Regions from separate parts of the Paenibacillus sp. EB106-04-04-XG159 genome, predicted to be linked through region 2. Evidence: riboswitches for the same ligand, from Rfam matches in the RefSeq annotation. Region 2 holds a riboswitch; each other region holds the start of a gene.

The links. A riboswitch is a leader RNA that binds a small molecule or an ion and turns the genes downstream of it on or off. The one in region 2 is predicted to bind cyclic di-AMP.
Region 1: another riboswitch for cyclic di-AMP. It lies ahead of AC3WTP_RS06495 (TrkH family potassium uptake protein); the one in region 2 lies ahead of AC3WTP_RS21040 (resuscitation-promoting factor).
Region 3: another riboswitch for cyclic di-AMP. It lies ahead of kdpF (K(+)-transporting ATPase subunit F); the one in region 2 lies ahead of AC3WTP_RS21040 (resuscitation-promoting factor).
Region 4: another riboswitch for cyclic di-AMP. It lies ahead of AC3WTP_RS10620 (3D domain-containing protein); the one in region 2 lies ahead of AC3WTP_RS21040 (resuscitation-promoting factor).

The regions. Positions count from the first base shown of each region.
Region 1 is NZ_JBYTDY010000004.1:110,390-116,399, reverse strand. Features, by position in the region: gene AC3WTP_RS06510 (LysR family transcriptional regulator) at 273-1,169, shown strand; gene AC3WTP_RS06505 (GntR family transcriptional regulator) at 1,295-1,669, shown strand; gene AC3WTP_RS06500 (potassium channel family protein) at 1,755-2,429, opposite strand; gene AC3WTP_RS06495 (TrkH family potassium uptake protein) at 2,453-3,814, opposite strand; cyclic di-AMP (ydaO/yuaA leader) riboswitch at 3,876-4,043, opposite strand; gene AC3WTP_RS06490 (CPBP family intramembrane glutamic endopeptidase) at 4,300-5,976, shown strand.
Region 2 is NZ_JBYTDY010000023.1:51,340-57,349, forward strand. Features, by position in the region: gene rsmA (16S rRNA (adenine(1518)-N(6)/adenine(1519)-N(6))-dimethyltransferase RsmA) at 1-801, opposite strand, end outside; gene rnmV (ribonuclease M5) at 865-1,425, opposite strand; gene AC3WTP_RS21040 (resuscitation-promoting factor) at 1,580-2,701, opposite strand; cyclic di-AMP (ydaO/yuaA leader) riboswitch at 3,001-3,193, opposite strand; gene AC3WTP_RS21045 (TatD family hydrolase) at 3,386-4,153, opposite strand; gene AC3WTP_RS21050 (HD domain-containing protein) at 4,143-5,447, opposite strand; gene AC3WTP_RS21055 (AbrB/MazE/SpoVT family DNA-binding domain-containing protein) at 5,788-6,010, shown strand, end outside.
Region 3 is NZ_JBYTDY010000004.1:194,791-200,800, reverse strand. Features, by position in the region: gene kdpB (potassium-transporting ATPase subunit KdpB) at 1-1,344, opposite strand, end outside; gene kdpA (potassium-transporting ATPase subunit KdpA) at 1,444-3,120, opposite strand; gene kdpF (K(+)-transporting ATPase subunit F) at 3,162-3,239, opposite strand; cyclic di-AMP (ydaO/yuaA leader) riboswitch at 3,506-3,672, opposite strand; gene AC3WTP_RS06825 (hypothetical protein) at 3,711-4,121, opposite strand; cyclic di-AMP (ydaO/yuaA leader) riboswitch at 4,233-4,464, opposite strand; gene AC3WTP_RS06820 (CgeB family protein) at 4,790-5,923, opposite strand; gene AC3WTP_RS06815 (hypothetical protein) at 5,927-6,010, opposite strand, start outside.
Region 4 is NZ_JBYTDY010000007.1:94,081-100,090, reverse strand. Features, by position in the region: gene AC3WTP_RS10630 (dihydroorotate dehydrogenase electron transfer subunit) at 1-625, opposite strand, end outside; gene AC3WTP_RS10625 (polysaccharide deacetylase family protein) at 887-1,903, shown strand; gene AC3WTP_RS10620 (3D domain-containing protein) at 1,959-2,726, opposite strand; cyclic di-AMP (ydaO/yuaA leader) riboswitch at 2,735-2,921, opposite strand; gene AC3WTP_RS10615 (amino acid ABC transporter ATP-binding protein) at 3,123-3,845, opposite strand; gene AC3WTP_RS10610 (amino acid ABC transporter permease) at 3,838-4,491, opposite strand; gene AC3WTP_RS10605 (transporter substrate-binding domain-containing protein) at 4,586-5,395, opposite strand; gene AC3WTP_RS10600 (sensor histidine kinase) at 5,920-6,010, opposite strand, start outside.

The DNA of each region.
Region 1 (6,010 bases), on a different contig from region 2:
TGGTAGTAAAGCATCCTCATTTTACCTGTGCTTGTCGAAAGCGTCAATCATTTGTCACCGAAGAAATAGCAAAATTTTTAATAAATCTTATCGGTTTGTGTCAAACCGTATACAAATTTGCAAGCGCTCTCTTTTTTTGTGTGACTAACTTGTGACACTTCCATATTACTCCTTTCAAGCTTATAATGGAATTGCAATATTATTATAATTTTTATAACTAAAACGCATAAATATTAGATTTCTCTCACCGACCAAACAGGAGGACAACACATATGCTTGATCTATTAGAGTCATTTGCCACAGTAGTGGAATTTACGAGCTTGAATCAAGCCGCTAAACGTCTTAATATCTCGCAACCTGCACTGTCTAGGCAAATCTCACGATTAGAGCAGGATCTCGGCGTAGAGTTGTTCCTGCGCAATGGCAAGCGGCTTGAGCTGACGAAGGTCGGAAGAATGACCTATGACTTTGCGCTAGATATTCGTACACGTCAGCTTGGCTTTATGAGATCGTTAGCCGCTTATAAAGCTGAAGGCCAGTCGAACGTCACGATAGGAGCCAGTCTAACTACGCTGCAAACGACATTGCCGTTCTTTGTCTCGATCTTCAAGGATCACATGCCCAAGGCACAGCTTAAGACGGTAACCGGCAAGACACATGAGATCATCTCCTTGATCAAGGAGCAGCAGGTTGACTTCGGCATCGTAGCGGATGAGATTCGGGAACAAGGACTCGTCTCGATTCCACTGTTGTCTGATCACCTTATGCTGGTCGTTCCGAGCAACCATGAATGGTATGATCTGCAAGACTGGACAATGACCCATCTCAATGGATTACCGATGCTGCTGTTCTCCAATGGCACCTGGTACCGCAAGCTGATCGATGATCTGTTCCGCCGCTATCGCATTATGCCTGATATTCGGATGGAGATTGATTCCTTCGAAGCTATCGTTCGACTGTTGTATACTTGTGAAGCAGCCACACTGCTGCCGAAGTCGTATCTTCGCGAGGAATGGATCAGCAACAGCGGGCTGCGTACGGTTTATATGCAAGAGCTGAAGCAGACGGAACGCATTACATCACTAGTTTATTCTGAACAAGCCTCCTTCTCGAATGAAGTCAAGCAGTTCTTGATGGATGCTGCACTCCACAGCAATTGGTCAGAATAATGGCTATATTTTTCATTAACCATTTTGATTAGGGCTTAATACATGTACACACAATCGTAATTTTTAACAAGAGGCATCTTCGCTTCTAGAAATAATCAACTGTTGCAGCAAGTGAGGTGAGTTATGTGCTGTTAGATGAATCGAAGTCTATATATCTGCAGATTGCCGAATTAATTGAAAATGAAATCCTAAACGGAGAGCTGCAAGAAGAGCAGCAGGTCTCTTCAACTACCCAGTTCGCCAAAGTGCTGCAGATTAACCCGGCAACAGCTGCTAAAGGCATCAATCTGTTAGTAGATGAAGGAGTGCTGTACAAGAAAAGAGGGGTTGGAATGTTCGTCGGCGCTGGAGCGGCAGCCATCGTGAGGAAGAAGCGCCGTGATCAATTCGCGGAGGTTGAGCTGCCCCGCATTCTGCAGACTGCGAAAGCATTGGAGATTACGAAAGAAGAGCTTGTACATATGATTATGGAAATAAAAGAAACGCCGCAGGATGAATAACGTGCATATAGCGCAGTCACACAATAAAAGCCCCGAGCGATGCTCCTGACTATTGTTCAAGAGCTTGCTTGGGGCTGTAGTATAATTAAGATTTCCGATTATCTGTAATCTTTTCTTCAAATTGTTCAATTTGCAAATTAGTACCGATCATGACCATGATATCATTCTCTGCCAACACATCATCTGCGGATGGAGCAACTATAATGCCATTAGGTTTATTCAAGGCTACGATGCTGCAGCCGTATCGTACGCGCGAGTTCAGCTCACGCAGTGTGACTCCATTCAAGCATCTCGGTACGTTGAGCTCCACAATCGTATATTCCTTAGACAACTCAATATAATCAAGGAGATTAGGTGATACGAGATGGTGAGCAACCCGAATGCCCATATCCCGTTCCGGATATATAATTCGGTCAACTCCAAGCCGCTCCAGGACTCTGCCATGCAGATCAGACAGCGCCTTGGCAACTACTTTCTTGACCCCCAGCTCCTTCACCTGAATACTAACCAGTATACTCGTCTGGATATCATTGCCTATTGCTACAATGACACAGTCAAAGTTGCGAATGCCGAGCGAACGAAGCACTTCCTCATCTGTCGCGTCAGCAACGACTGCATGTGTTACCACATTGTTCATTTCATCAATAACTTCCTCATCCTTGTCGATTCCCAATACCTGGTGACCAAGCTTCATCAATTCTTCAGCCAAGCTGGAACCGAACCGTCCCATTCCAATGACGGCATACTGCTGCACATCCATCTTTGATACTATCCCCTTTGTTGTTAACCTATCGTTATCTTTCCTTCTGGATGACGGAACAATTCACGTTCCGTCTTCGGTCCAAGCGCATATGCAAGTGTAAGCGGGCCTAATCGGCCGATAAACATCGTCATCGCAATCAACAGCTTGCCGATGCTCGATAGATCGCTGGTGATCCCCATAGTCAGACCTACAGTACCGAATGCAGAAGTTGTTTCAAATAAGATCGCAAGAAAATCTGCATCCTCTGTCGTTGACAGGATCATGGACACGGTAATGACCAGACCTAGCGCTATCAATATTAAAGTGAGTGCTTTATTCAATCGGTCTTTCGCCAAGCGATGCTTAAACATCACGATATCATCCTTGCCGCGTACCATCGCAACGACCCCGCCGAATAATATCGCGAATGTCGTCGTCTTAATACCGCCGCCCGTCGAGCCTGGAGAAGCACCGATAAACATGAGAATGACTATAAAGAATTGAGTTGCCTGCCGCAATCCGGCAATATCAACCGTATTGACCCCTGCTGTACGAGGTGAAACCGATTGAAAGAATGAAGCTAATATCTTCTCGAAGAAGTTCATATCCCCCATCGTGTTCGGATTCGAAAATTCGAATACGAAGATGACAAGCGCCCCGAATAAGATTAAGAAACCAGTCGTATACAGAACAACCTTCGTATGAAGCGACAAACGCTTCGTCCTGCGATAATCAACCAGATCGGACATGACGATAAATCCTATACCTCCCGATACAATCAGGAACATCGCTACGATATTAGTGATCGGATCATCGACATAGCTGGTCAAGCTGGAGAACGGTCCGCTTGCTGTCATCCCGAATATATCGAATCCCGCATTATTGAAAAAGGATATCCCGTGAAATATACCAAAGTACAGCGCCTGTCCAAAAGGCATGTCGACCGCCCAACGCAGTGCAAACACAATAGCGGCTGAACCTTCAATGATGAGAGAATAGAGCAGTACTTTGCGGATCAGACGAACGATACCTTCCATCGAACCCTGATTCAGCGCCTCCTGCAAGATCAATCGTTCCTTCAATGATATCTTCTTCTTGAATACGAGCGCGAACAACGTCGCCATCGTCATAAATCCCAGACCGCCGATCTGGATAAGACATAAGATGACTATCTGTCCGAACATGGTAAAGTGCGACCCCGTATCAACGACAACCAATCCTGTAACACATGTTGCAGACGTCGCTGTGAACAATGCATCGATAAAGTGGAGCGGTTGACCGTCAACGTTTGATATGGGGAGCATCAGAAGAAATGAGCCTAACAAAATGATTGCAGCGAATCCCACTGCCAGTATGCGCGCCGGAGTTAATCTCCATGGTCGTAAAAGCTCAATCTTTTTCAATTGCTGTGCCCACCTCTAAAAAATTTCATAAAAAAAAGCATCGGAATACCAATGCTGTCTGGTTTCCTGACGTGCTCGCCTACGAGGTTAGCTGACGGATTCGGGCACGTCAAGTTGCCCTATTCGCAGCGCTTGCAGCTTATACTCTAAGTCTGCAGCACATTGCGAAATTCACCCCAAATATCGGTTCCCCCGCTTTCGCTTGCGCGAAATTCGGCTCTATACAATTCATAACGAGATGATTATATACGTTTATACGAGCACTTACAAAGTCAATAAACTGGCAAATTCATCTGAAATGTACCCGAATTAGGGATTAAGAGCGTTTACATTAGATTGTTTTCATGCAATGCATCAGTGTGACGCCTGTTTTCTTGACGTTGCATTATAATTTCGATAACCTTGTTCTATTCAAATGAAACATAAGCGGCTATGATCAGATATACAATCATAATAAGACCATTTCACGATAGAGGGGGATTCCCTTGTCTTCTCACTTTGAACAAGCATCCGTTACTGCGTCTTTGCATCAGAGAACCGTCTCAAGACTTGTTGTCGTTTGCTCCGTGATCGGGTTCATGATCTTCTTGGCATTTCAAGTCATAGCTCCCATTACATCTGGCAGTGAAGAAGCACTCGCTAAGCCCATCACGAAACAAGAAGCTTTGAACCTCGCATATAAGGTGTATGCGGATGAGGCATTCGCCTCAGGAAGACAGTCCTCTAAACCGCTGGAAACAGCTGTTATATACGATACGAATCAACTCTTATCCGGTTATGTGAGCAAAGAACAATTGATGGAAAGCTATGAGCCTTGGGACAAGCTGGCTCCATACGACTACTACCGTGTCTTGATGAGAAGAGGGAATCTGCATGATCTGGAATACACGATTGTAGATCTGCATATGACGAGCGGCAAGCTGGTCGGTTATCAGACCCAAACGACTGACATGCCTTCTAGTTCATCTAACCTTAGCGAGGCCGACATGGCGGCTCGGACGGATGAAGCAATTCGGGAGCTCGGGTATACAGATGCCCAAGTACAGCGATTGCCGATGTCAGCCGCGAATCCGAATGAGATCAGATATCGTGTACCTGCTGCCAAGGTAGGCGACGCCTCGTTGGAGCTAGTTGCCACATGGTCTGGAGACTATATAACCAGCCTTAGGCCTGTATGGGATGTTCCACCTGCATATACTTCTGAAATGAAACACCAGCAGGAATCAGCAGAGAAGACTCAAAACTACGCCTATCAGCTAATGTCACTTATTATGGGGATTGCAGCTGTCGTATGTGCTGTAGTCTATCGACGTACGATACATTTCGGTTCCTGGACGATCATATTGCTTGCTGTCATATCCTGCGGATTATCCGTCGTCCACTCATGGAATGCCCTGCCCAGCTATGTCATGCTGGAACAGAAAGTACCTGTCACAACCGGCGATATACAGAACGCCCTATATCTGCAATCTGCAATTGTTGTCGTACAAGGCGGAATTATGTTATATCTGGCCTTGGTCACGGGACGCGCGCTGTGGAGACGGAGCCTCCATACTAATTTGCTGCCTACATGGAGACATCCCAACTTTGGAACCGCATTGGTGAATGCCTTCTGGAACGGACTATGCTGGGCAGGAATACTGCTTGGTATGCAGACGATTATATTCACCCTGCTGGAGCTCGGTGTCGGTGCTTGGAGCTCAACGGATTCGATCTCATCTCCATTGAATCTGACTTATATGTACATGTACCCCTTGCTCGCATGGGTAGCCGCGATCTCTGAAGAAGGATTCTACCGTTTATTCGGCGTAGGGCTGTTGAGAAGATGGATTCCGAACACATGGATTGCTGCCATCGTCCCTACCTTCGTCTGGGCCGCGGGACATGTGATGTATCCGATATACCCGTTCTACTCAAGACCAGTAGAACTGATGATTATCGGCTTCGCCTTCGTATGGATAATGGTTCGGTACGGCTTCTGGACAGCCGTCAGCGCTCATCTGATGCTCGATACGCTGCTGATGGTGATGTCCCTATTCCTGGAGCGCTCCTTGGCGGGCTTTACATTCGGTATTATATACCTGCTGCTTCCAGTAACAGTTGTGTATTGCTTAGCCGCGATGCACCGCAATCGCAAAACGGTTACATATTCAATCCCATAAACAATTGAGGCACTTGCTGAAATACTATTTATAA
Region 2 (6,010 bases):
CCCAACACGATCTAGAGCCGCCTGCAGCGCTTCAACACCGATGTCATTACCATAGCGCGCCTTCAGATTATTCCACAGCGTCTTGCGGCGTTGTGCAAAACCAGCCTGTACCACTTCAAAGAATCGCTGTTCATCCATTACCTCAACAGGAGGCTTCTCACGTACTTTAAGACGTATAACCGCTGAATCCACATTTGGCTGTGGAATAAATACCGTTCCAGGAACCGTACATACAATCTCCGGTTCGCTGTAATATTGAACCGCGATGCTCAAGCTTCCGAATTCCTTGCCGCCAGGCTTGGCTGCCATGCGTTCGGCAACTTCCTTCTGAATCATAACCACGATATTTTTCAGGGGCAATCGTTCTTCCAACAGCTTCATCATAATTGGAGTCGTAACGTAATAGGGGAGGTTCGCTACTACGCTGACCTTCTCAATCGAATGGAAGCAGTCCGCAAACAGTTGTTTGAGGTCCACCTTCAGTACATCGCCGTGCACCACGTTTACATTTGTATAGGGCTCCAGTACGTCATCAAGTATAGGAATAAGCCTCTGATCGATTTCTACAGCGGCTACGGAGCCCGCTAGACGAGCTAACTGTTCTGTTAAGGCACCTATCCCCGGTCCTATCTCCAGAGCCCCAGTATGTTCGTCCAGCTCGGCTGCTTGCACGATCCGCCGCATGATGTTCATATCGATCAGAAAGTTCTGACCCAAGCTCTTCTTAAAGGAGAAACCGTGCTTGCGTATAATTTCCTTCGTCCGCGACGGCGTGGCAATATCCATTGCGCCTTTTGTCATGATTAGTCCTGCCTTCCTCTAACATCTATATCTCATACCAGTCACATGCGTAATGCTTATGTGTTATTGTCGTTCATTACGATCGAGCTCACTCAATTCTTGCAATGCATGCTCAAATTCCTCACGAGTAATCTGAAAGGCTGTGCATCGCTTCAAGAATTGCTTCGCATTGCAGTATCCGATCCCTAATAACTCACCTAGCTTCATTCTGCGTTCTGATGAGCCCTCAAGCGCTGTTAAACCCGCTGCAATGAGATCGCTCCAGGTGAGCACTGCACCTTCCGGTGAGGGCATCTCTGTACGTACATTCGCCAAAGCCTGTCTGATTGCCTCAGGGGACGCATTCTCCACTCCGATGTCACCCTTCGCCAACGCTTCCCGCTTCGTTATAAACGCATGCTTGCAGCCCGGAACGCGCCCTGCAATCGCCTTGCGAATCCGTTCGCCTGGGAAGTCGGGATCCGTAAAGATAATAACCCCTCGCCGTTCCTGCGCAATAGCAATGCGCTTAAACGTCATTTCGTTCAAAGCAGATCCGCCGGTCTCGATCGTATCGGCTTCTACTGCTCGCTTGATGGCAACCGTGTCATCTCGACCTTCTACCACGATTACTTCTCGGATCACTGCTGACCACCCTTTCTATGCCCTGACCGAGCTGTATGAAAAAACACAAAAGAAGAGGGGGATCCCCTCTTCTTAGCATGACATAAACAGTTATGAATTACTATATCATAAGTACACAGCCGCAATCTACCTCGAGTATGTCCGAACCGACGGCTTAGTTGGCCTCTGGTTTAACAGGACCGATAACATAAACCGTGTTTCCTTTTTTGCGCCCAAAACGTTTTACTTCCTTGGAACTGTCATAATAGATATCGACGATTTTTCCTTTGACGGCACCGCCCGTGTCTTCCGCACGGTAGAAGCCATAACCTTCGATATATACCCACCAGCCAAGAGGTATCACATCGGGGTCTACAGCAATCGTTCGACCTTCAGTAACCTTGGTTCCGGATGCTGTCTTCGCCCCTGGGGAGCCCTTCTCTTCTGTATAAGCAGTCAACTGCACATTAGTAAGTTTCTTTTTGTAGTCAAAGCCCATATCGTCCTTTACCTTCTGCTCGGTATCATGGCTCTTGGCTGACAATACCGCAACTTCCGGCTCCTTCTTCGTACCGTAAGCAACAACCTGGTCAACTTGCTTGGCTTGAACTGTCTTGCCAACCATCTGCGAAAGAACAAGCTTGCCATCTTCATAAACCTGCTCGATCTGCTGTACGACTAGACCATTTTGACCCTTCTTAACCGTCTTGGTTGAACCTTTTTTCAGATTCGGATCAGCTTGCTTTACAACTTGAAACGGAACTTCAACTGGGCGCTGTACAATATCCTTGGTCACACGGACCACTTTGATGCCCATATCAGACTTTATAGCTGTGTCTACGCTTGGATACACTTTGTCCATCTCGGTCAACGAGACATTAGCCTCATCCAAGACATGCTTCACATCGTACTCTGTCGTGTACAATGTTTTCGTTTGTCCGTCTACCGTTAAATGAACAGGTTCCGCGCGATCTATGATGATTTTAGTTCCGTCTTCTACTTCTGCTGTAAGCTCCACTGATACTTCATCATGTGTTCCTACGGTAATCGCGTGCTCATCCAAAACCTCGCGTACCGTATCCTGTCTCGTTTCAAGCTTCATCAACTGCCCGTCGACGAATACTGATACCGTATTCTTCGAGTAGCTGAAACCGACCAGGACACTGACTACTGTTATAGCGATAGCAACTACAGCAATTACTGAAATAATTCGCACATTTTCATGCTTCCACTGCATTGCGAGTGACTTGCTGGATGATCGGGGATCATGGGGTTCGTTGTTCACGATGTTTCCCATTTCTCGGTCCTCCTTCATAGTCCCGCCGTCAAGAATGCTGCATGATTGCTTCTGACGCGACTATTGGTGATATGATGTTGAACAAGCTTGTGCCGGCTTGTTCTTCATACCAACCCCAGTAACGGTTCCTTCCTCACCTTTGCTTCTTCTAACCTATGAATAGGTTAGCACGATTATGCGAGTTTCTATTACTCACAGTCTCGGAGCTGATAAAAACGAAAAGAAGCCTAACTTAAGAGGATTCTCTCTTATGGCTTCTTAGATGACCCAAACAGACAACCCATTTAGGACTCAAGACGAGGACCTCTCTCCATACGCTTGCGAGGTTAGCTGTCGGGTTCGGGCGCTGAGAGTCGCCCTATCCGTTCGAACCGGCTCATGGCTCGGTCGCTCGGAACTCACCCCTAGGATACACTCCGCATCGGTGTGGCACTGACCGATGGCATGTGGTTCCCCCGCTCTCTTGTTTCAGAGACTCAGCGTTACTGGTTGGTTGGAACAATATTCAAGTTCAATCGAACTTCTGTGAGTCATCATATCGTGTTTATTACAAAGTTGTAAAGATCGAATCAATTTCGTTTTTCGGTAAAAAGGGTTAAAATAAAGTTACATTCGGCCGTTTTGATAAAGAAATCCATTTAAATTTTGGCGTAGAACTTTATATCACCTGTTTTTCTTCGTTTTTCAACGCATGTCAAAACATGTAAGGGCGTTGTCGGTCGTTTTTTTGCAAAATTCTTCAAAATCTAACTCTTTTATTCCAGCTGCTTCCTCTGCTACAAGACGTACATAAGCAGATTCATTTCGCTTTCCACGATATGGATGAGGTGTCAGATAGGGACTGTCCGTTTCAACCAATAAGCGGTCCATCGGTACTTGCTTCAAAACTTCCTTAGGCTGCTTGGCATTCTTGAATGTGATCGGGCCTCCAAATGAAATATAAAACCCCATATCCATACACATCTTCGCTGTTTCCCAACTGCCAGAGAATGAGTGCATGATGCCGCCCACATCCTTCGCTTTCTCTTCACGGAGAATGCGTATCACATCTTCATGAGCATCCCGGTTGTGAATGATGATTGGCATCTTCAGCTCACGGGCCAGACCAATCTGCTGGCGGAATACTCGCTGCTGAACATCCTTAGGGGAAGTGTCCCAATAGTAATCAAGTCCAATCTCACCGATGGCAACAACCTTCTCATGTTCAGTCAGCTTTGCTATCCAATCGATATCGGACTTCTCCATTGTAATAGCATCCGTCGGATGCCAGCCAACTGCCGCATATATAAATGGGTACTTCTCAGCAAGTTCCATTGTCGTAGGAATCGTTTCTCGATTAAAGCCCACGTTTACCATGCGAGTTACGCCTTGTTCCACTGCGCGAGCAATGACCAGTTCGCGATCTTCATCAAATGCTTTATTATCCAAATGCGTGTGTGTGTCAAATATCATGCTCACTTGCCCCTTCCATTTCCCTCATTAACAGACTTCGAATTGATGGCGACAGCTCATTGGCTAATGATCTGATCTTATCCATTGGGAAGTATATAACATATTTGCCGCGGTGGATTCCGCTAATAGAACGGATAATATCGGAACGCTTAGACAGCTCCACCAATTGCTGATTACGATCCAGCAGCATAATGTGCTGCAGGGTCGGCTCCTCCCCTGACCGATACACATCGTACGGCTTATCCGTGGGGGAGTCAAACCATAGATCATAAGCAGGATCTAAGCCGATTCTGCGCCATTCCTGTTCCAGCTCTTCGCAAAATGACTGATCTAATCCATCTACCTCTACATATTTATACAATTTACGTTCCATAAATCGTTGGCACAAGTCTGCAAGCCGCTCATCCTTCTCCTGCATCCATTGTGAGAACATTGCTTGAACAAATGCTTCATCTAATTGAACATATTGTGACGCTGTTATTCTTCCCTCAAATAAAGCATCTAGCGGAGGCAAGAAATAACGAAACTCATATCCATCGTGATACAGTTCGGTCGCTCGTCTGAAGATGAGTCGCAATAACAGCTCAGAGCTGCGTGTAACTGGGTGGAAATACACCTGCCAGTACATCTGATATCGTGACATTAAGTAATGCTCTACAGCATGCATTCCGCTCTCCTTCACCACGATACGATCCTTATAAGGCCTTAACATGCGCAGAATACGATCCAAGTCAAAGTTGCCATAATTGACACCTGTAAAATAAGCATCCCGCAGCAAATAATCCATGCGATCGGCATCCAGTGGGCCCGATACTAGATTCACGACAATAGGCTTGTCATAAGTCTTTTGGATAATAGAAGCAACTCGTTCAGGGAGTGAGGGATCTTTACGCGCCAGCACCCGATTGATCTCAGAATCTCCACTAATAATGCGGCATGTCCAATCCTCATGATGTACCCCAAACGCTTCTTCAATCGAATGAGAGAACGGTCCATGTCCAACATCATGAAGCAGCGCGGCGCACATCGTGACGAGCCCTTCTTCAACTGGCCAATCCTCATACTGATTCCGCTCAAACTGAGATATGATACGCCTAGTTAACTCATACACCCCGAGCGAATGCGAGAACCGACTGTGTTCAGCACCATGAAACGTAAGATAAGAAGTGCCTAACTGTCGAATACGACGCAGCCGCTGAAATTCTTTCGTATTGATAAGCTCCCATATGGTTCGATCTTGAACATGGACATAATTATGAACAGGATCTTTAAACACCTTTTCTTCGCGCAGCATAATCCACCCCTCCTCAAATCCATAATAGTTAAAAACTTCTACTTTTCCTTGACTTTTCGACATAATTCTCATTTTCCATATATATGAAATCAGTGTATTAAAATATATTAATATGTAATTATATACTTAATAAAAATAGATATAATACCTTATTTTACTATATTATGGAGGAATCAGGGCGAATAACATGCATTTTATATGAAATCACCCATTAATTAGCACCCTCTCAATCTACATTTTAGGTTGACTATTTTGGGAATGGTTGGTACCATAATAGACAATAAAACATAGAATAATGTCGAAACATGACATAACGCAAATCAGAGGAGTGGGATTAACTATGATGAAGTCCACAGGTATCGTCCGTAAGGTCGACGAACTTGGCCGCGTCGTCATTCCAATTGAACTTCGCCGTACATTGGGTATTGGCGAGAAAGACGCTTTGGAAATTTACGTCGACGGTGAGCGCATTATGCTCAAAAAATATGAGCCAGCATGCATCTTCTGCGGCAATGCAGAGAGTGTTACATACTTCAAAGGAAAAATTGTTTGTCACGAATGTG
Region 3 (6,010 bases), on a different contig from region 2:
GCCTGGCTTAACCGTATCTTTCAAGTAGATTACACCGTATATACGGTTATCTACTGCTACAGCGAGCGGTGTGCCGCCTAATGTTGATATCTCTGTTGTCAACGTATCCAGATTCGCGGGGATGCTGCCACCGCGCTCCATAACCCAGCGCTTGATAGCATCTACAGCGCCCTTGCGTACTGAACGTCCATCCGGAAGGTCGAGACCGCTCATTCGTGTCTCCGCCTTGAACGGAATCTCTTCCCCGCTCTCCGCCAGCTCGCGGTCATACGTCCAGCCCTGCCTGCTTACCCAATCCAGCACCGAGCGTCCTTCAGGCGTTTCATCCCGATGCGACGAGATTGCGGCCCAGCGGCTAAGCTCCTGCTTATCCTCATTCACGACTGGATACAGTTCGCTTGCCAACCGATTGCCGTACGTGATTGTACCCGTCTTATCCAATATTATGGTATGAATATCACCGCATGCCTCTACCGCTTTACCAGAAGTCGCAATCACGTTGAACCGTGTTACGCGGTCCATACCCGCTATACCGATCGCTGACAGCAGTCCGCCGATTGTCGTTGGGATCAGGCAGACGAGCAAGGCGATCAATTCCGCAACGTTCATCTCGATGTTCAGATATTGCCCGAAGAAGGGCAGCGTTACGACGACGATCAAGAAAATCAAGGTCAAGCTGACCAGCACCGTATGAAGCGCGAGCTCGTTCGGGGTCTTCTGACGTTTGGCGCCTTCAACGAGCGCGATCATGCGATCTAAGAAGGATTCGCCGGGATCGCTGGTGATTCGAACGCGAATCCAGTCGCTCACGACGCGCGTGCCTGCTGTGACGGAGCAGAAGTCGCCGCCCGCTTCCTTCAGCACCGGCGCCGATTCACCCGTTATCGCCGATTCATCGACAGAAGCCAAGCCTTCCATCACCTCGCCGTCGCCCGCGATCGTCTCGCCTTCACGAACGATGATGACATCTCCTCTGCGCAATGCCGTGGAAGCAACGCGCGTGAGGGCTCCTCCTTCCGTTATCTTATTCGCATACAATTCCTTCTTCGTCTGCTTCAAGGAATCCGCCTGAGCCTTGCCGCGGCCTTCCGCCAGCGCCTCAGCGAAGTTAGCGAACCATACGGTTATGAGCAGAATAAAGCTCACTGCGCCGTTATACCAGCGCGCCGTCGGTGTCCCGAACAGGTCCGGCGCAATCGTCAGCAGCAGGGTGATGACGAAGCCCAGCTCGACGATAAACATCATCGGATTCTTAATCATGATCTTCGGATGAAACTTCTTGCACGCTTCGATAGCAGCCTGCTTCAACAAGCCGCCTTGCAGCATGCTCTTACCTGCCTTCATTCCTCGTCCGCTCCCTGTTTCATATGGAGTCTGATTATTAATAGGCATTGATGCCTTCATTGTTATTCCTCCTTGAGCCTTACCCTGTTCATCTCTCGTTTATTTCCACAGTGTCAGATGTTCTGCGACCGGTCCCAGCACAATCGCAGGGAAGAATGTCAGTGCGCCCACAATAAGGGTGCAGCCGACAAAGATTATGCCGAAAGTTGCCGTATTCGTACGGAAAGTCCCGCTCGTCACAGGAACAGGCTGCTTCTTAGCCATCGAGCCTGCTACCGCGAGCAGCAGCACCATGGAGAGGAAGCGTCCCAAGAACATGACACTGCCAGTCGCAATATTCCAGAAAGCTGTCGCATCTCCTAAACCTTCAAAGCCTGAGCCGTTGTTGGCAGCAGAAGAGGTGAATTCGTACAATGCCTGCGTTAAACCGTGGAATCCAGGATTGCTCAAGGTATCCGCTTGGGTCATCAATGCTACTGCTGCTGGGAACAGAATGAGCAGCGGATGAATAATTAACGTTACGGCGATCAGCTTCATCTCGCGGCTCTCCAGCTTGCGCCCGAGAAATTCCGGTGTACGGCCGACCATGAGACCGGATAGAAACACCGCGATCATCGCATACATGAGAACGTTGACGAAGCCTACTCCCATACCGCCGAATATGGTGTTCAGCATCATATTCGCAAGCGGGATCAATCCGCCTAGAGGGGTCATCGTATCATGCATATTATTAACTGCCCCCGTCTCGGAAGCTGTTGTAACGACAGAATATAGAGCGGACTGCGCTACGCCGAAGCGCACCTCCTTGCCCTCCATGCTCGGCCCTTCAATGCCTGCCTGATGCATAACGGGATTGCCAGCCTGTTCAGCCGTTACGGATAAGCCGGTCATCACCACAAACATGATGAGCATCGCGACGAACAGCGTCCTGCCTTCCTTGGCGTTTCCAGCCATCTTGCCGTAAGCAAACGGCGTAGCTGTCGTCACGAGCAGCATCAAGATCATCTGCAGCGTATTGCTTAATGCATTCGGGTTCTCAAGCGGATGCGTTGAGTTCGGGCCATAGAAGCCGCCTCCGTTGTTGCCGAGCTCTTTAATCGCTACAAATGAGGCTACGGGACCACGCACAATCGTCTGCTCTTCTCCCTGCAGTGTCGTTACCGTTTCGCTTGGCGACAAGGTCTGAGGCACTCCCCATGCTGCGAACAGCACAGTTGCTACAATTGCGATCGGCATGAGCACCCGAGTAATCGATCGAACCATATCAACGAAGAAGTTGCCCATCGGTCTGCCGGTCAGCCCGCGAATAATTGCAAATACGAGCGCAAGGCCAGTCGCCGGAGAAGTAAACATGAGGAATACGATGGCAACCATCTGCGACAAGTAAGATAAACCCGTTTCACCGCTGTAGTGCTGCAGATTCGTATTCGTCATAAAGCTAATCGCTGTATTAAAGGCCAAGCTGGGCTCCATGTTCGGAACACCGCTTGGATTCAACGGCAGGTAAGCCTGCACTCGAAAGATTGTATACGTGATTCCGATCATTACTACATTCGTAAGCACGAGAGCCATCGCATATCCCTTCCAGCTCTGATTGACTTCTCGTATCCCGAATATCTTGAACAAGAAGCGATCAACTGGACCAAGAATGCGGTCGCCTGGCAGCGGAGCCCCTTCGCTATTGAACACCTTCGCCAAATAATGCCCTACCGGTCGCGCCAGCAAAATAACGATCACAATCGTAATACCAATAGATAACCAGCCCAAAGCTGTCATTGTGCAGCTCCACCTTTCTCGCTTATAACCCCTATAGGAATCTAGAATTTCTCAGGTTTAACCAATGCGTAGCCAAGATAGACAAACAGTGCCGCTACAAGCACTCCCAGTGCGATCATCATGACGTTCACCTCGCTAATCAGCTTTCTAATTCAGAAGCGCTCCATCGATATACGATATACACGATCGAGGACAACAGCCCTAGCAGCGCGACCATAATGACATCCAACACAGTCTTCACACCCCTTTAGAATCGAATGAACCAGGTTCCACCTAATTTCAGCGCCGAATCGCAAAAAAACCGCACGGAAAGAGGGGGTCCTCTTCCCATGCGGTTATCTAGTCACAGCTATAGAAAGCCGGACATACTGCACGACGAAAGAAGGCTGCCTCTATGGACGCTTACGAGGTTAGCTGACGGATTCGGGCGCATGAGTCGCCCTACTCGGCTGGCTGCCGAGATTCACCCCTGCATGACAGAGCATTACTCACTCTGACATGCCTAATTGGTTCCCCCGCTCCCCTGCAACAGGGATTAAGCGATGAGCTTGGCCTTGGCTCTATGAAATTAGGATCAACCTATAGCTCTGCTAACTAATCAGATCATTCAGCAGAAACGATACCTGTTCGGATTGTGTGTACAATACCATATCCGCTCCGAGCAGCCGATAGATCGATCTTGGATTATGATGCTTCGTAATGACCACGATACTGTCTGTGGTCCAAGGTCGACAGTGCTTCAACAACCGACAGGTCAACGCAAAGCTCGTTTCAAATAAATAAATACGTCCTACTCGCCCCAAGGGCTGAGAGTCTGCCAGTGACTTGGATGTGTTGATGCGCCAAATATTTGTCACACCAAGCTGTTTCATCCGGGTAACGCACTGGGCATTGTTAACAACTGCGGCAACCGGGATTCCGGCGCCCTTAATCGATCGAACGAAGTCTACTCCCATTGCATTAGGAGCGAATACCGCAATGGTCCGATCTCTGTCATACATGATCCTCACTACCTCCTAAAATGTCCGCAAACGCATCATTCATTCGGGTAAGAGGCTGATCTGCATGCGCTGTATCTAATGTACCTGATGCTTCATGTACTTTAGCCTAAACGCGCCTCTCCTCGGACGCTTACGAGGTTAGCTGTCGGGTTCGGAATCGAAGAGTCGCCCTACTGGTTGAAGCGACAATTCACATGCCTATCGTGAATATGTCCTTAACCGGATTCACCCCAGCGAATAACATCCGCTTCGCAGCTTCAATCATCATGCGGCTGCAAGCTATACTATTCGCGATAATGGTTCCCCCGTTTCCGCATTACGCGGAATTCAGCGATGAAATCGCAACGGCTGTGATCAATTGCTGAAATGTATCTTACGCCTCCCGCAACCTTTATGTAAACGAAACCGAAAGCTGCTATTGAATTATTAAGGCTAGATTCATGTGACTAATCACACACAATCTTCTATTTTCATATTCACAGCTATGTCTTGCTCGTTTAATCTAGCGATTATCAGATCGATAAAGCATAAAGCAGATAATCTAAGAATGAACTGGTTGTAATCGTTTTTTCGACATAAAGTCATAGTTTAGCGCTCCAACCACCTATTTTTTCCACAACATGCAAAACCGCCGCTCGGAAGGTCCGCGCGACGGCTCTCAACTTAAACTAAGATCCATATATAGTTCCGAACAGCTGATTGAGCCGATGAGCATAAGTATGCTCACGCAGTGTGCGTGCAAGGCCGCGCAGCGCAATCTCACGGCGTTCTTCCTCATGCTTTAAATAATAATCAATCTTCTGAAGCATTTCTTCCGGCGAGTTATAGGTCTCAATCTCTACTCCTGGGGTGTAGAATCGCGATAGATCACTGCGCACATCTGTCAACTGCAGTGTTCCGCAGCCCAGGATTTCAAACGTGCGCGGATTAGGTGAAACGCCGACAATCTGTGCCGAATTGCTATTAAAGGTATCATCATCATGCGAGCGATGCATGTTAATCACGATCTTCGTTACATTGTACATTTCAGCTGTTTCTTGCGGGGTAAGCCAACGACCAAGATCAACCTTTTGCTTATGTTGGCGGTACCTGGCTACACGATCCCACCAAATTCCAGAGATTCGAGTGTCATAGGACATAAGCCTCGGGAAGATCGGATCTAAGAAGCGCACTCGATTCCAATAAGCAGTGCCGATGAAGCATACCTCACGCAATCTGCCGCTCGAAGTGGTCCTAGGCTGAAAATGTCCGGGATATACACCGAACGGCAAGTAATGTACATTCGCACAGCCAATGGATTGATAGAAGCTGACACAGTTCATTTCCAGGGTGAAAATAAAATCATAATGCTGCACCACATTCTTCATAATATCTGTATAGTAAGGATCATCCGTCAACCAGATTGCTGTGCGAATTCCGATCGCTCTCAGCTCGTTCAATTGCTCCACTGGAAGCTCCATCCCGTCCAGCACAAGGACGAGGTCCGGTCTGACAAGAGCCGCCGTGGAAGCTACTGCATCCTTCGACCCTATCGTAGTCACTTGTGCAACCATTCCCTGAAGGGTCGCGATCATTCCTTCATCGAGCGGTGAATAGGGATATCCCTTTCCAGTCGATACATACATGACGTGTATGTGCCTGAACGGAATCTCGAGGCGAATCACCTGTACGATGGATGCTGCTCGGCCTCTAATACAGCCTTCCTGATAGCCTTCAAATTGACCTATTCTGCGTCTGCGCCGCGCTCGAGCTGCGGTCAGAGGAGACCTCCTGCGATGCCTTAATCTGCGGGGGATTCTCATCCATCACACCTGACCCGCATAGGCCATCTGATGGCCATCCTCAAAGCCCTTTGCAAATCCCTGATTGAAGCCTTCGCTATATGCTTG
Region 4 (6,010 bases), on a different contig from region 2:
TGTCTTTATTCGTTATCGAACATACGTAGCAAGCGCCAATTCCACACGCCATCCGCTTTTCAAACGATACGTAAATGTTGGTATCCAGATCGGCACCCATAAGAGAAACCGCCCTCATCATACCACCGGGACCGCAAACGAGAACGTTATCATACTGTGATAAATCCAAATCTTCTAGAAGGTTTCCGTTAACACAAACATGAAGCTCATTCGCGTAAGGCTCGTACATTTCAGTTAGATAAGATTGACCTCTAAACCCTAAATAAATATCAGGTTTGTCCAAATGCTTAGAGGTATAAAACAACGGAGCAACTCCAATACCTCCGCCGATAAGCGCTGTTTTACCTTTAACATCTGGAAATCCGTTTCCTAGTGGGCCTTCAAGTTGAATCTGATCACCTGCTCTTAGGTTGGCGAATAAGCGCGTACCCTCTCCAGCGACCTTATACAAGAATTGGATGCAGTCCTGCTCAATATTGAAAATACTAATTGGACGCGAAAGTATCGGTGAGTTGCCCCAAGCGCGAAGCATGAAGAATTGCCCCATCCGAGCTTGAAAACAACCCTCAATTGTCATGAGGTAAATACCTTCTGATATGCGTTCGTTCGAAACTATAGTATGCACGTTCCCTCTCCTTTTTCAGCTTTAACATTTACATGATGTCATGTCGAACGTGCTCAAACCGTGACGAATATCACAATCCCCTCAAACAATTTAATATTTGAGTAAAAAATGATGAATTTTAATTGTGATTTACATTTTAATGGATATTTGCGATTCGAAAATGGAAGGATTCTCCCTTTATGTTATGGGGCATATTTCTTGCTGTATAAGGACATAACAAGGATGTACTATTGAGTAAGTATTCCTGGGAGGAAAGGAGCCATGTCCATGCGCAATACCGTGTTTGGTATTATTGCAATTGCCATGATGATGATGAATGGATGCTCCATAGGAGAAAAAGCTGTTGGACAGTTCCCTAAGATGACAGTAACAACTGAGCATCTCCAGAACTTCGAAGGACAAGAACATCAGCTATTGCCTGCTGTGAAATGGCAAGAATCGGACCCTCATAACGTCACGCAGCAATCATCTGATAATGAAGATACAACATTTGATTCCAAAGGCAATCATCTGCCTGGATATATGTATGAGAAGCAATCAACTTCAACTGCCCAAAGTATGAGATATAAGACTTACTCAGAGATGGGAAGCTCCGCTGCTGGTCATCTGAACATCGCGCAGCTGTGGAAAAAGTATCCCGAGATCTTTAAGTTCCGCGCACCGAGCGGAAATGGGAAGAAAGTTGCGCTTACCTTTGATGATGTACCTGACAGAACGGTAACTCCTGTGATCCTTGATATATTGAAGGAACATGGCATACAAGCCACCTTCTTTATTGAAGGTCATCGAGCTAAGGCTAATCCAGAAATGATTAAACGCATGGTAGCCGAAGGGCATATCATCGGAAATCATTCATACGACCATCCACTGCTAACGAAGACGACAATGTCAACATTCGTCAAGCAGATCCAGAATACGGAATCGATCATCTCTAATATTACAGGCTATAAACCTCGATTTTTCAGACCCCCTTTTGGTGAAATCACCGAAGAGCAGCTTCAGTGGGCTGGCGACCATGGTTATATTGTCGTCAATTGGGATGTAGACTCCAATGATTGGCGAGGCATTTCGTCCAGTCGCGTTGAACAGAATATTATGAGTCAAGTCAACTCCGGCTCAATCGTTCTGCAGCATGCAGGCGGAGGAGGAAGACCGGGATATTTGCAAAATACGGTTCAAGCTCTGCCTAAGGTTATCCGACAGCTTCGCGAACAGAACTATCAGTTTGTTACTCTACCCGACTTACTTCATGATCATAAGGAAAAAAGAGATTACTGATTAATACATACGAGCTTGTCCGTTACATCAACGGACAAGCTCGTATTGTTTCTCCTTATTTCAACACATAGACCTGAACATCTTGTACGCCAAAGGTACTTCCTGTGCTCTTGCTTACTGGAACGAAGATATCAATCTTGTTCCCTTTAATCGCACCGCCTGTATCCGTCGCTGTCGCAACGAAACCTCCACCAGGCAGATGACTATATTGATAGCCTGTCACAAACAGCTTAGTTCCGAGCGGTATGACATCAGGGTCAACAGCAACTGTGCCTAATTTCAGTGGATTACCTAATGCATCAACTGCGCCCCATCCATTCTCGCTCGGGTCTGCCGTATAAGCAGTCGCACGCATGTCAAGCTTATCCGTATACGTCATGTCTCTACCTGCAACAGTGACCGTATTAGCTGAAGATTTCTTAGCTGTTGTTGATGCAGGTTTAACGTTAGAGACTTGGCTCTTCGGAGCGGCTTCTGCGACTGGTGCATTTGCTGCTGGTTGTGCAGCACTCTGTTTTGCATTAGCTTGTTTTGTCGCAGTTTCCGGCTTATTGCCCGGCTCATCTACCGTTAGGTTAGCGACCGGACTATTCTGCATCACATCTGGAACCATAACTTCATTACCAGCATACAACTTCTTCTTCTCGATTACAGGATGATCTGCTAGAAAGCCATCAAAGCTCACATTATATTGTTCTGCTGTTTGATAAAATGTAGTGCTGGTCGGTGATTGACTTCCTTCCGCATATACAGGCAGAATCTGGAGTATCATGACTACTCCGAGCATCAAGCCCGTAAGCTTAAGTGTTAATTTCTTATTCATTTACTTATTACCTCCTTAGAATCTGCCTCCGGGGTTAGTTGTCGGATTCGGGTTAAGGAGTACCCTACGATCGCTTCTCTCCGATGGAAAGCTGCAATACGATTCACCCCAAGATGATCAGAGCTGTTACACAAGGTCTGAAACATCGATCAGGCGTCCCCCGTACGTTGTCGTTCGGCTTGGCTTACATATTATCACAGATTTGTAACCCATCAAATGTTATATAATGTCATCATCTTCAAATCCTTGGGGGACAACGGGTTCAGAGATTACAGAACGATGACAATGATGACTGCTTCTACATCAAAAAAGGATAATTACGGTAAGTTGGAATAAGCAAAAAGAGCGCTGGAACAGCCAGCGCTCTTTCAATTTATTACACTTACAGTATAAGGTTTACAATATTTTTCCCAAGAAATTCTTAGTTCGATCATGTTGAGCATTACCAAATATCTGCTCAGGTGTTCCATCCTCTACGATTTGACCGCCATCCATAAAGATGATACGATCGCCTACTTCTTTGGCAAAGCCCATCTCGTGTGTAACGATGACCATGGTCATCCCATCGGCAGCGAGTGATTTCATAACTTCGAGGACTTCTCCTACCATCTCGGGGTCAAGTGCAGACGTTGGCTCGTCAAATAGCATCACATGAGGCTGCATAGCGAGAGCACGAGCGATGGCGATCCGCTGCTTCTGTCCGCCGGACAATTGAGCTGGATATGCGTTCGCTTTATCCGCCAAACCTACTTTATTGAGCAGATCCATCGCGATTTGCTGCGCTTTATCTTTTGAAACATTTTTCACTTTAATCGGAGCAATTATGATGTTGTCCAGTACTGTCATATGAGGAAACAGATTGAAGGATTGGAACACCATCCCCATCTTCTCCCGTGTCTTATTGATGTCATGACCCTTATTATTAATCTTCTCGCTCTCAAACACGATATCTCCTTTGGTCGGAGTCTCGAGCAAGTTAATGCAGCGCAGCAGCGTACTCTTACCAGAGCCGCTCGGGCCAATAATCACGACAACTTCGCCTTTCTTAATCTCCAGGTCGATCCCCTTGAGTATATCCAGCTTACCAAAAGATTTATGCAACTGTTGTATTTTAATCATTCGTATTCAACTTCCTTTCAAAACGTCCGATAACCTTGGACAAAGTAAAGGTCAAAACGAAGTAGCAGAACGCTGCGCCGAGCAATGGACCCATTGCGGTATACGTTATACTACGGATTTGCTCCGTCTGGAACATGAGGTCCGCGATCCCGATAAAGCTCACAATGGAAGTCTCCTTGATCATCGTTACAAACTCATTGCCGATCGCTGGAAGTACAGACCGAATAGCCTGAGGCAGAACAATATAACGCATCGTAGCAGACTGCTTCATCCCAAGCGATCGCGCTGCTTCAACCTGCCCCTTGTCAACGCCTTGAATGCCGGCACGGAATATTTCAGCTAAGTACGCCGCACTATTAAGACCAACTGCTATTACACCTGATGTAAACTTGTTTAGATCAAGACCCATTTCCGTAAGGCCAAAATAGATGATAAACAACTGCACGAGCAGTGGAGTTCCGCGGAATACCTCGATATAGGTGACTGCAAACCATCTCAGAGGCTTAATCTTCGATAATCGCATCAGCACGAGAATAAGTCCCAGCACAACCCCAACCACTACCGCGCTTAATGACAATAATAATGTAACGCTTACTCCTGATAAATACTTTAGATGAAATTCCGATAATGCTTCAAACATACTCATCTATCATTCGCCACCTTCCACATCTTCCCTATTCGCTCATTAAATGAAAAAGAGCGGTATACACCGCACTTTCTCACGCATCATATGTTAACGATTATTCGCTCTCCGCAAGTGCATTAGCTTTTGCAAAGAATTCGTCCAACTTGCCTTCGTCTTTCAAGCGTTTGATCGTCTTGTTAGCAGCTTCCTGCAGCTTGACGCTATCCTTAGTGAATCCTGCCACATATCCTTCACTAGCTGCTTTCAAAGCTACTGGCGCGACAACAACTTTGCTATTGTTCTTTGCATATGCCTCTGCAACGGGCTTGTCGACTAGAACCGCATCTACACGACCTGTTTCCAAGGCAAGCACCAGATCATTGACCTTCACTAGCAATTCTTGCTGTGAATCTGGCACTTGAGCCGCAACATCCACGAATGTACTGCCCTTCTGAATGCCGAGCTTCAAGCCTTTCATATCTTCTGGCGATTTGTATTTATCTGCATCTTCAGCTCGAACCAGTACACCTGCTTCTGCTTGATAATACGTGTCGGAGAAAGCCATTACTTTTTCACGCTCCGGCTTACGATCCATACCAGCCATCATGATATCAGCTTTACCAACCCGGATTGCTTCGAGGGAAGCATCAAAGCCCATATTCTCGATCACGAGCTCTACTCCGAGATCCTTCGCAATTTCCTCAGCGATCATAATATCGTAGCCTACGATTTTCTCCTTGCCATCTTCCATCTTAATAAATTCAAATGGAGGGTAATCTGCGCTCGTTGCAAGCACTAGCTTCTTCGACTCCATCACGCTGTCATACTTATCCGCGCTCTTTGCGCCTTCACTTCCTTTTGAACCGCAACCTACCAGCAATGCCATTACACATGCACATACTGTCAACAATTTTAGTGATTTCATGATGATCCCCACTTTATATGAATTATTTGAATTGAATACTGTCTCTTGGACTAAACACATTATACAACGAGATGCATAGTTATACAATCCCTTTTGTACATGTATTATTTTGACATTGTTTTGACATTCATGAAGCGAATAGACGATGCTATCGAACATAATTTCATTCAATACAAGCAAATATCAACGCATATCGTAGGAAATCAGAGCAAGGCAATAAAGAGAAATTGTCAGTCGACCGTCTGACTGCCTACTATCACAGCAATTATCATCACGTTAAATGCCATTTGTTCGGCATTCACTGTTCATTATTAACTACTAAGGACAGCAGCAAACCTAGTCCTGTTATTGCATTTTTATGTGAATAGAATGTTCTTCCTCACAATGGTGATTCATGCAGACACCACATAATAATATGCATGATGTGCATAATCGCAGCTGTCGGCCTGAGATCTGTAGGCGACAAAACAGAAAAAGGACGTACGCGGTTCTACCCTCGTACGTCCTCTAATTCATGTAGCTATTTAATCTTCAATTATTATCTTAGGTGGTTCGCATTGATAAGGAAACGTTAGAATAACCGTCGTTCCTTGACCCGTTTCGCTTTCAATAGTC